Regions from separate parts of the Pararhizobium capsulatum DSM 1112 genome, predicted to be linked through region 1. Evidence: predicted binding sites of a transcription regulator. Region 1 holds the regulator's gene; the other holds the start of a gene.

Region 1 (4,484 bases):
CGGCCAGACCAGATGGCCGGCGACTTCGCCGCGGAAGAGTTCGACATGGCCATCCGGCCAGGCAAGGCAGAGCACCGAGACGAAGCGGGCGGTTCGGGCCTCACGCGTGGTCGCACCCTTTTCCTGAAGCGCAGTTTCCACCTTCTGCATCGCCATGGCGAAATCGCGGGTGCCATCTGATGTTTCAGCCCAGTTTGCCGTATAGACGCCGGGGGCGCCATCCAGTGCATCGACGACGATGCCGCTGTCATCCGACAGGGCGGGCAGGCCGGAAGCGTTGGCGGAGGCGAGCGCCTTGATTGTCGCATTCTCCTCGAACGTCGTGCCGGTTTCATCCGGCTCGATGAAGTTGAGGTCGGCAGCGGATTTGGCGGAAAAGCCGAGCGGGCCGATCAGGTCGTGGATTTCCCGGATCTTGCCGGCATTGTGACTGGCGACGATCAGGGTCTTGTCTTCAAGCTTGCGCATTGGGTTTTCTCTCAGTCGATGTTCCAGAGGCCGGGTTCGGCGCATTCAAGGCTGTTTCCGGCGGGATCTCGGAAATAGAAGGACCGGGCACCGGTCGGCCAGCGGATGTCGGCCTCGACGGCGATGCCGGCGGATTTGAGTTTTTCGGCGAAGCGGTCGAGGTTTTCCGAGGCCACGCGGAAGCAGGCGTGACCTTGACCCTTGGTGCCGTGTGGCGGAACGGGCAGGGCGCCTTCGTGGGGCGGGTTCACCGTCTCTTCCGGATTGAAGATCAGAAGAACGCTTTGGCCGCAACGGAAAAAGACGTGGCGGTTTCCGGCGCGGGTGATCTTTTCGAGGCCGAGGATGGTGCCGTAGAAGTGTTCGGCGGCGTCGAGGTCGTCGGCGTAAAGGGCGGTTTCGAGGATGCCTTCGAGGGCGTTAGCCATGGTGATGACCTCTCGTGAGCTTGGAATATGCCGCTCCACCCCCCTCTGTCAGCGCTGCTGACATCCCCCCCGCAAGGGGGGAGAAGGGGAGTATGCCGGTCGCCCCAGCCAATCTCCCCCCTTGCGGGGGAGATGTCACGAAGTGGCAGAGGGGGGTGGCGGCGGCTTGCTCTGGCTTCGGCAGGGCGCGCCAAATCTTTCCCCGCGAGAGGGTTAGGGTGAGGGGCAATCCTGTCGTTGAAAGTGCCATCGGTTCCTGACTTAACCTGCGACAGCCTGCTTCTGCAGCGTCACCAGTTCGGCGATACCGTTCTTGGCAAGGCCCATCAGGATTGCGAATTCGGTTTCGGAGAAGGGCTTGCCTTCTGCAGTGCCCTGGATCTCGACGATGCCGCCGGAGCCGGTCATGACGAAATTGGCGTCGGTTTCGGCAGCGGAGTCTTCGAGATAGTCGAGATCGATCACCGGCTGGTCGGCGAAGATACCACAGGAAATCGCGGCGATATGGTCCTTCAGAACCTTATCGACCTTGATCATGTTACGGGCTTCCATCCACTTCAGGCAGTCGTGAAGGGCAATCCACGCCCCTGTGATCGAGGCGGTGCGGGTGCCGCCATCGGCTTGGATGACGTCGCAGTCGATCGAGATCTGGCGTTCGCCGAGCGCCTGAAGATCGACGACAGCGCGCAGCGAGCGTCCGATAAGGCGCTGGATTTCCTGGGTGCGGCCGCTCTGCTTGCCAGTGGCGGCTTCACGCTTCATGCGTTCACCGGTGGCGCGCGGCAGCATGCCGTATTCGGCGGTGACCCAGCCCTTGCCGCTGTTACGCAGCCACGGCGGCGTCTTGTCCTCGAGGCTTGCCGTGCACAGCACATGCGTATCCCCGAATTTCACCAGACAGGAGCCTTCGGCATGCTTGGAAACATTGCGCTCGAAGGAAACCTTGCGCATCTGGTCGGTTTTTCTGCCGGAGGGCCGCATCATGAACTCCTTTGATGTTCGTGCAGCCTTCTAGCCTATGTTGACGCGAAGGGAAATCATTTCGGTGCGAGATAAAACCGCTGTATCCAAGGGGCTGGCGCGCATTTTCTCTTTTGCACTCCTGCGGCGGATCACTATATTTCATGCAGATGCAACAGCATGGAATTTGCAACGTAGATGGTAATCAACAGATCCGGGGCCAGTGACAGGCTTTCCTCGCTCGACGAGCGTTCGGGAGAGATTTTTCGCCGGATCGTCGAGAGCTATCTCGAAAACGGCGAGCCGCTCGGCTCCCGCAGTCTTTCGCGGTTGCTGCCAATGTCGCTTTCGCCCGCATCGGTGCGCAATGTGATGAGCGATCTCGAAGATCTTGGTCTCATCTATTCTCCCCATATATCGGCGGGCCGCCTGCCAACCCAGATCGGGCTGCGTTTTTTCGTCGATGCCTTTATGCAGGTTGGCGATCTTTCCGCGGAAGACCGCGCCTCGATCGACCGGCATGTGCGCCGCAGCGACCACGGACAACCGGTGGAATCGCTGCTGACCGAGGCAAGCCAGATGTTGTCGGGCATGTCACGGGGCGCGGGGCTGGTGATAACGGCCAAGTCCGATCCTATTCTGAAGCATGTCGAATTCATGCGGCTTGCCCCGACGAAGGCTCTTGCCGTTCTTGTCGGCGAGCATGATCAGGTCGAAAACCGCATCATCGAACTGCCGAGCGGCATCACCAGTTCGCAGCTGACGGAGGCCGCCAACTTCCTTAACGCCCATCTCGCCGGCCAGACGCTGCACGAGGCGCGCGGCCAGCTGCAGAAGGTCAAGGAAACGGTGCGGCTGGAGCTTGATGCGCTGTCGCAGGATCTGGTCGAGCGCGGTCTTGCCATCTGGTCGGGCGGCGACAGCGACGACAAGCCGACGCAACTCATCGTCCGTGGCCGGGCCAATCTGCTGGAAGGTCTTGCCGGTGCCGACGATGTCGACCGGCTGCGCATGCTGTTCGACGATCTTGAAAAGAAGGACAGCCTGATCGAAATCCTCAACCTTGCCGAAAGCGGGCCGGGGGTGCGTATCTTTATCGGCTCGGAAAACAAGCTGTTTTCGCTGTCCGGCTCGTCGCTGATCGTCGCGCCCTACAAGGATAGCGATGAGAAGATCGTCGGCGCAGTCGGCGTCATCGGCCCGACGCGCCTCAACTATTCGCGCATCGTGCCGATGGTGGATTATACGGCACAGCTGATGTCCAGGCTGTCGCGCGGATAGCGGCATTTGCCCAAGGCCGCGTTTGCGCCCTTGATTTTTGGCGTCCGAAGCTCGATATCGGCACCATCTAGACTTTCCGGAGACCGGTATGACCGAAGACACGAAGAATTACGGCCCCGAGGCCTATGAAACCGAAGGCGCCGCGGCAAGCGAAGCTGCTGCTGAAGCCGGTGCTGAGGTTACCGAGCAGGAGCTGCTCGAAGCTGCGCGCGCCGAAACCGCCGAGATGCGCGACCGTTACCTGCGCCTCGCCGCTGAAATGGACAATCTGCGTCGCCGCACCGAGCGTGACGTCAAGGATGCCAAGTCCTATTCCGTCGCCGGCTTTGCCCGCGACATGCTGGCCGTTTCCGACAACCTGCGCCGCGCTCTCGATGCCATCCCGGCAGAGGCCCGTGCTGCAGGGGATGCCGGGTTCAACGCGTTGATCGAAGGCGTCGAGATGACCGAGCGCTCGATGCTGTCGGCGCTGGAGCGCCATGGCGTGAAGAAGCTTGAGCCCGAAGGCCAGAAGTTCGATCCGAACTTCCACCAGGCCATGTTCGAAATTCCGAATCCGGACGTGCCGAACAACACGGTGGTTCAGGTCGTTCAGGCCGGTTACACGATCGGCGACCGCGTCCTGCGGCCGGCCATGGTCGGCGTTGCCAAGGGCGGCCCGAAGATCGCGATCGTCGACGGCGAGACGCCGGCGGCTTAAGGCTGGTGCGAAGGGGTTCACCCCCTCTATCACTTCGTGAGATCTCCCCCTCAAGGGGGGAGATTGTTCATTTCCCTTGATAGCTTCGTTTACATGAGCGAGAGCGCGCCTCTTGCGACCCCCCTTGAGGGGAAGATGCCCGACAGGGCAGAGGGGGGTAAATCCCTCAACATTCACTTCATCCAAACAACTGCTTCAGATGGTCGTTCAGGAACCGCCCTTCCGGATCGAGCTTGTTCCTCAGCGCCCGGAAATCGCCAGCGCGCGGATAGAGCGCCGTCACATCCTCTGCGCCGAGGAAGTGGAGCTTGCCCCAGTGCGGGCGGGAGCCGAACTGGCGCAGGATATCGTCCACATCCTTCAGGTAGTTCCAGTAGTCGGTGCCGGGCTCGCCGGAGACTGACAGGGTAATGGAATCTTGCTCGAAGAATGGGCTGATCCAGCCGGGATCGCCGGCGGTGAAGCGGTATTCGATCGGGTAGATGCAAGTCGGATGCTTTTCCAGCATCAGCTTGCGCACTTCCATGCAGGCCTGCTTGCCGTAGCGCAGAGGCACGGCATATTCGAGCTCGTGGAAGTTCGGGACGTATTCGATCGGGTAGATCTCCGAGGAATAGGCGATCTTCTCGAAACCCCTCTCCATCGGC
Region 2 (4,484 bases), 620 kb from region 1:
CCGAGGAAAATCCAAAGGAAGCAGGGAATGAAGGTGACCCAGGTGGCAAGCGTCGCCCCCAGCACGCCGGCCCAGAGCTGATCGAGCCCGAGCGGCGTGCGAAAGGCGGCCATGAACCCGACAAAAGAGAGCACAAGCACCAGTGGCCCCGGCGTCGTCTCAGCCAGCGCCAGGCCGTCCAGCATCTCCCCAGGCTTCAGCCAATGATAGGTGGCTACTGCCTGCTGCGCGACGTAGGCAAGCACCGCATAGGCGCCACCGAAGGTCACCACCGCCATCTTCGAGAAGAACAGGCCGATGGCGGTGTAGACATTGTCGAAGCCGATCATCGCGCCGATCGCTATGAACGGCGCGATCCAAAGCGCAACCCATATGCCGAGGACTTTCACCGCCCTGCTCCAGGACGAAACGATGTCCGGGAAATCGCTGTCGATGACCGAGCGCTGGTCGGACAGCGCCCCTTTCACCACCGCTGCAGTTATCTTCTTCACCGACTGCACGCGGGTGGCGGTGTAACCGGCCAAGCCCGCCGCGAGAACGACAAGCGGAAACGGTAAATCGAAGAAGAACAGCGCCGCGAAGGCGAGTGCCGCGGTGATCACCGCAAACCGGGTTTTCAGCGCCCGGCGGCCGACGCGGATGACCGCCTCGATGACGATGGCCAGCACCGCTGCCTTCAACCCGAAGAACAGGCTCGTCAACCAGTCGGTTTGCTGAAACAGCGCATAGGCCGAAGACAGGCCGAGGATGACGAAAAAGCCCGGCAGCACGAACAGCATTCCCGCAACAATGCCGCCACGCCCGCCATGCAGCAACCAGCCGATATAGGTGGCAAGCTGCTGGGCCTCCGGGCCTGGCAAAAGCATGCAGAAATTCAGCGCGTGCAGAAACCGGCTTTCGGAAATCCAGCGGCGCTCTTCCACCAGTTCCTTGTGCATCAGGGCAATCTGTCCCGCAGGCCCGCCAAAGCTGAGGAGCCCGATCTTCGCCCAGACCCCGGCGGCCTCGGCGAATGTCGGATGCGCAGGAGGAGCCTCAACCTGCACCGCCTCATTCATTGGTTTTGGCCCTTTTCGCGACGTGCTGGACCCATTCGTGCTTTTCCTGTGTGGCGTCACGCGCCCAGCGATAAAAGGCATCATAGAGCGCCATCCCCGCTTCCAGTTGCTCCAGATCGTCGGCGAACATACGGGAAAGGCCGAGCGATGCCGCGAGCAAACCGGCCGCTTCTGGAACCAGATCGAGCCGGTCGGTATCGGCGGCGCGCACAATCAAAGACAGATGCTGAAGTGCCGGAAATGAGAGACCGAACTCCTTGACCATCGTGTCAAAGGTACAGTCCTCGCCCCTGTGGCTCCAGAACGCATTTTCCACGTCGAATGGCGTGGCGCCGAACCGATCTGCGACGGCTTCGACTTCCGGGGCAGCGACGAAGAGAAACGTTGCGGCCGGATCGATGAAGCGGCGGATCAGCCAGGGGCAGGCAATGCGGTCGATCTTTGGACGGGAGCGCGTGACCCAGACCGTGCCGCCGCCGGCATTTTCATCCGGCAGGACAGCGACCGGAACAAGCGGCAGCTGGGCGGACTGCCAGGCTTCGAACCCGCCTTCCAGCGTTTCCGCCACAGCCCCGGCATTTCGCAGCCAGGCTGCGGCGCCCTCGCTGAGTTTCTTGCCCTTCTGGCAGACCACGACGACCCAGCGGCTGCGATAATCCGCACCCCATTGCCGCACGTCTTCATATCGACGCCGGAAGGAAGCGGGCAGGAGAAGCGGCCGGGCGGCGAAATCCTCATCGTCGCGCACATCGATAACAACCGGCCCCTTGGGGGTGCCGATCAGGCGGACGAGTTTTTCTGTGGAGATAGCGTTGTAGGAAGCCATGATTTACGTCCTTCGTGGGATTGGACGCGAAATGATGGCGTGACGCCTCGTGGGGCATTCGCAGACCCCATGCGCAAACTAGACAAAAAAGCCCAAAACAAGTCAACTATTTTCGCCGGAAAAGAATTTTACCGACCCATTCTTGACTCAATCGTCGGCCATCCCTATCTCGGAGCCGCTAGCACTCACTTCTGGAGAGTGCTAATATCATCCATCGGATCCACGATGCGATCCGTGAAGTCATTTGATCGAGGGATTAGACAATGACAAGCACCAATTTCCGCCCGCTGCATGACCGCGTCGTTGTACGTCGCGTCGAGTCTGAAGCAAAGACCAAGGGCGGCATCATCATTCCTGATACCGCCAAGGAAAAGCCGCAGGAAGGCGAAATCGTCGCGGTCGGCACCGGCACCCGTGACGACAAGGGCACGCTCATCGCGCTCGACGTCAAGGCTGGCGACCGCGTTCTGTTCGGCAAGTGGTCGGGCACCGAAGTCAAGCTCAACGGCGAAGACCTTCTGATCATGAAGGAAGCCGACATCATGGGCGTTATCGGCTGATCTGAGCCGGTTATCACTTTCCACATTCCAAAAACCAATTGGGCATCAGCCCGGGAGTTTTTATCATGGCAGCCAAAGAAATTAAGTTCGGCCGTACCGCGCGCGAAAAGATGCTGCGCGGCGTCGATATCCTCGCTGACGCAGTGAAGGTAACGCTCGGCCCGAAGGGTCGCAACGTCATCATCGACAAGTCCTTCGGCGCTCCGCGCATCACCAAGGACGGCGTATCGGTCGCCAAGGAAATCGAACTGGAAGACAAGTTCGAGAACATGGGCGCCCAGATGGTTCGCGAAGTTGCTTCGAAGACCAACGACATCGCCGGTGACGGCACCACGACCGCGACCGTTCTCGCCCAGGCTATCGTTCGCGAAGGCGGCAAGGCCGTTGCAGCCGGGATGAACCCGATGGACCTGAAGCGCGGCATCGACCTTGCAGTCGCAGCCATCGTCAAGGACCTCGTTGCCAAGGCAAAGAAGATCAACACTTCGGAAGAAGTGGCCCAGGTCGGCACGATCTCCGCCAACGGCGAAAAGGAAATCGGCCAGTACATCGCTGAAGCGATGCAGAAGGTCGGCAATGAAGGCGTCATCACGGTTGAAGAAGCCAAGACCGCCGAAACCGAACTCGAAGTCGTCGAAGGCATGCAGTTCGACCGCGGCTACCTGTCGCCCTACTTCGTGACCAACCCTGAAAAGATGGTTGCCGAACTGGAAGACGCTTACATCCTTCTCCATGAGAAGAAGCTTTCCAACCTGCAGGCAATGCTTCCGGTTCTCGAAGCCGTCGTTCAGACCGGCAAGCCGCTCCTCATCATCTCGGAAGACGTCGAAGGCGAAGCTCTTGCGACCCTCGTCGTCAACAAGCTGCGTGGCGGCCTGAAGATCGCTGCCGTCAAGGCTCCGGGCTTCGGCGATCGCCGCAAGGCCATGCTCGAAGACATCGCTATCCTGACCGGTGGCCAGGTCATCTCCGAAGACATCGGCATCAAGCTGGAAAACGTCACGCTCGAAATGCTCGGCCGTGCGAAGAAGGTTTCGATCTCCAAGGAAAACACCACCATCGTCGATGGCGCTGGCAAGAAGGCCGAAATCGAAGGCCGCGTTGCCCAGATCAAGGGCCAGATCGAAGAAACCACTTCCGATTACGACCGCGAAAAGCTGCAGGAACGCCTTGCCAAGCTCGCTGGCGGCGTTGCCGTCATCCGCGTTGGCGGTGCGACCGAAATCGAAGTGAAGGAAAAGAAGGACCGTATCGACGACGCGCTGAACGCAACGCGCGCTGCCGTTCAGGAAGGTATCGTTCCTGGTGGTGGTACGGCTCTGCTCCGCGCCTCGATCGTTCTCGACCTCAAGGGCGCAAACGACGATCAGACCGCCGGTATCTCGATCATCCGCAAGGCACTTCAGTCGCTGGTTCGCCAGATCGCTGAAAACGCAGGCGACGAAGGCTCGATCATCGTTGGCAAGATCCTCGAAAGCAACACCGACAACTTCGGCTACAACGCCCAGACCGGCGAATTCGGCGACATGATCGCCATGGGTATCGTCGATCCGGTCAAGGTTGTCCGTACGGCTCTGCAGAACGCAGCTTCGGTTGCTTCGCTGCTGATCACCACGGAAGCCATGATTGCCGAACTGCCGAAGAAGGATTCGGCCGGCGGCGGCATGCCTGACATGGGCGGCATGGGCGGTATGGGCGGCATGATGTAATAAGGCGTCCGCCTTATTACTGAATGACGATCATCAAGCTTCGCCCATGTTCAAAAGTGTTTCAGCGCGTCAAGCGCGCTGAAATGGCGGCATGGGCGGCATGATGTAATAAATGCCTTGTTGGCGAATTCGAAAGGGCGGGTCTTCGGGCCGCCCTTTTTGCTATTCAACCGTATAAATACCCTTGTCATTGCCCCAAGATTGGTTGCCACATACGGCAAATGCCCCATTGCGACCAACAGCTCATGGCGTATTCTCAAGAGTGCAAACATGGAGTGTTAGCTAATATAACCAAGGCTGTGAAATATTTGCAGAAACCCCATTGATGCGA

What was found. Region 1 encodes HrcA, which represses chaperone genes, less so after heat shock. Its sites were predicted from a motif close to GTTAGCACTCNCNNNNNGNGAGTGCTAAC; they were not measured.
Region 2: groES (co-chaperone GroES) is a predicted target of HrcA. The motif match lies at 2,062-2,090, and genes of this name have one in related genera.

The regions. Positions count from the first base shown of each region.
Region 1 is NZ_JAUSVF010000001.1:878,131-882,614, forward strand. It holds gene rdgB (RdgB/HAM1 family non-canonical purine NTP pyrophosphatase) at 1-468, opposite strand, end outside; gene QO002_RS04135 (VOC family protein) at 480-896, opposite strand; gene rph (ribonuclease PH) at 1,158-1,877, opposite strand; gene hrcA (heat-inducible transcriptional repressor HrcA) at 2,055-3,137, shown strand; gene grpE (nucleotide exchange factor GrpE) at 3,226-3,837, shown strand; gene QO002_RS04155 (D-arabinono-1,4-lactone oxidase) at 4,016-4,484, opposite strand, start outside.
Region 2 is NZ_JAUSVF010000001.1:1,494,918-1,499,401, reverse strand. It holds gene chrA (chromate efflux transporter) at 1-1,058, opposite strand, end outside; gene QO002_RS07150 (chromate resistance protein ChrB domain-containing protein) at 1,051-1,884, opposite strand; gene groES (co-chaperone GroES) at 2,148-2,444, shown strand; gene groL (chaperonin GroEL) at 2,510-4,153, shown strand.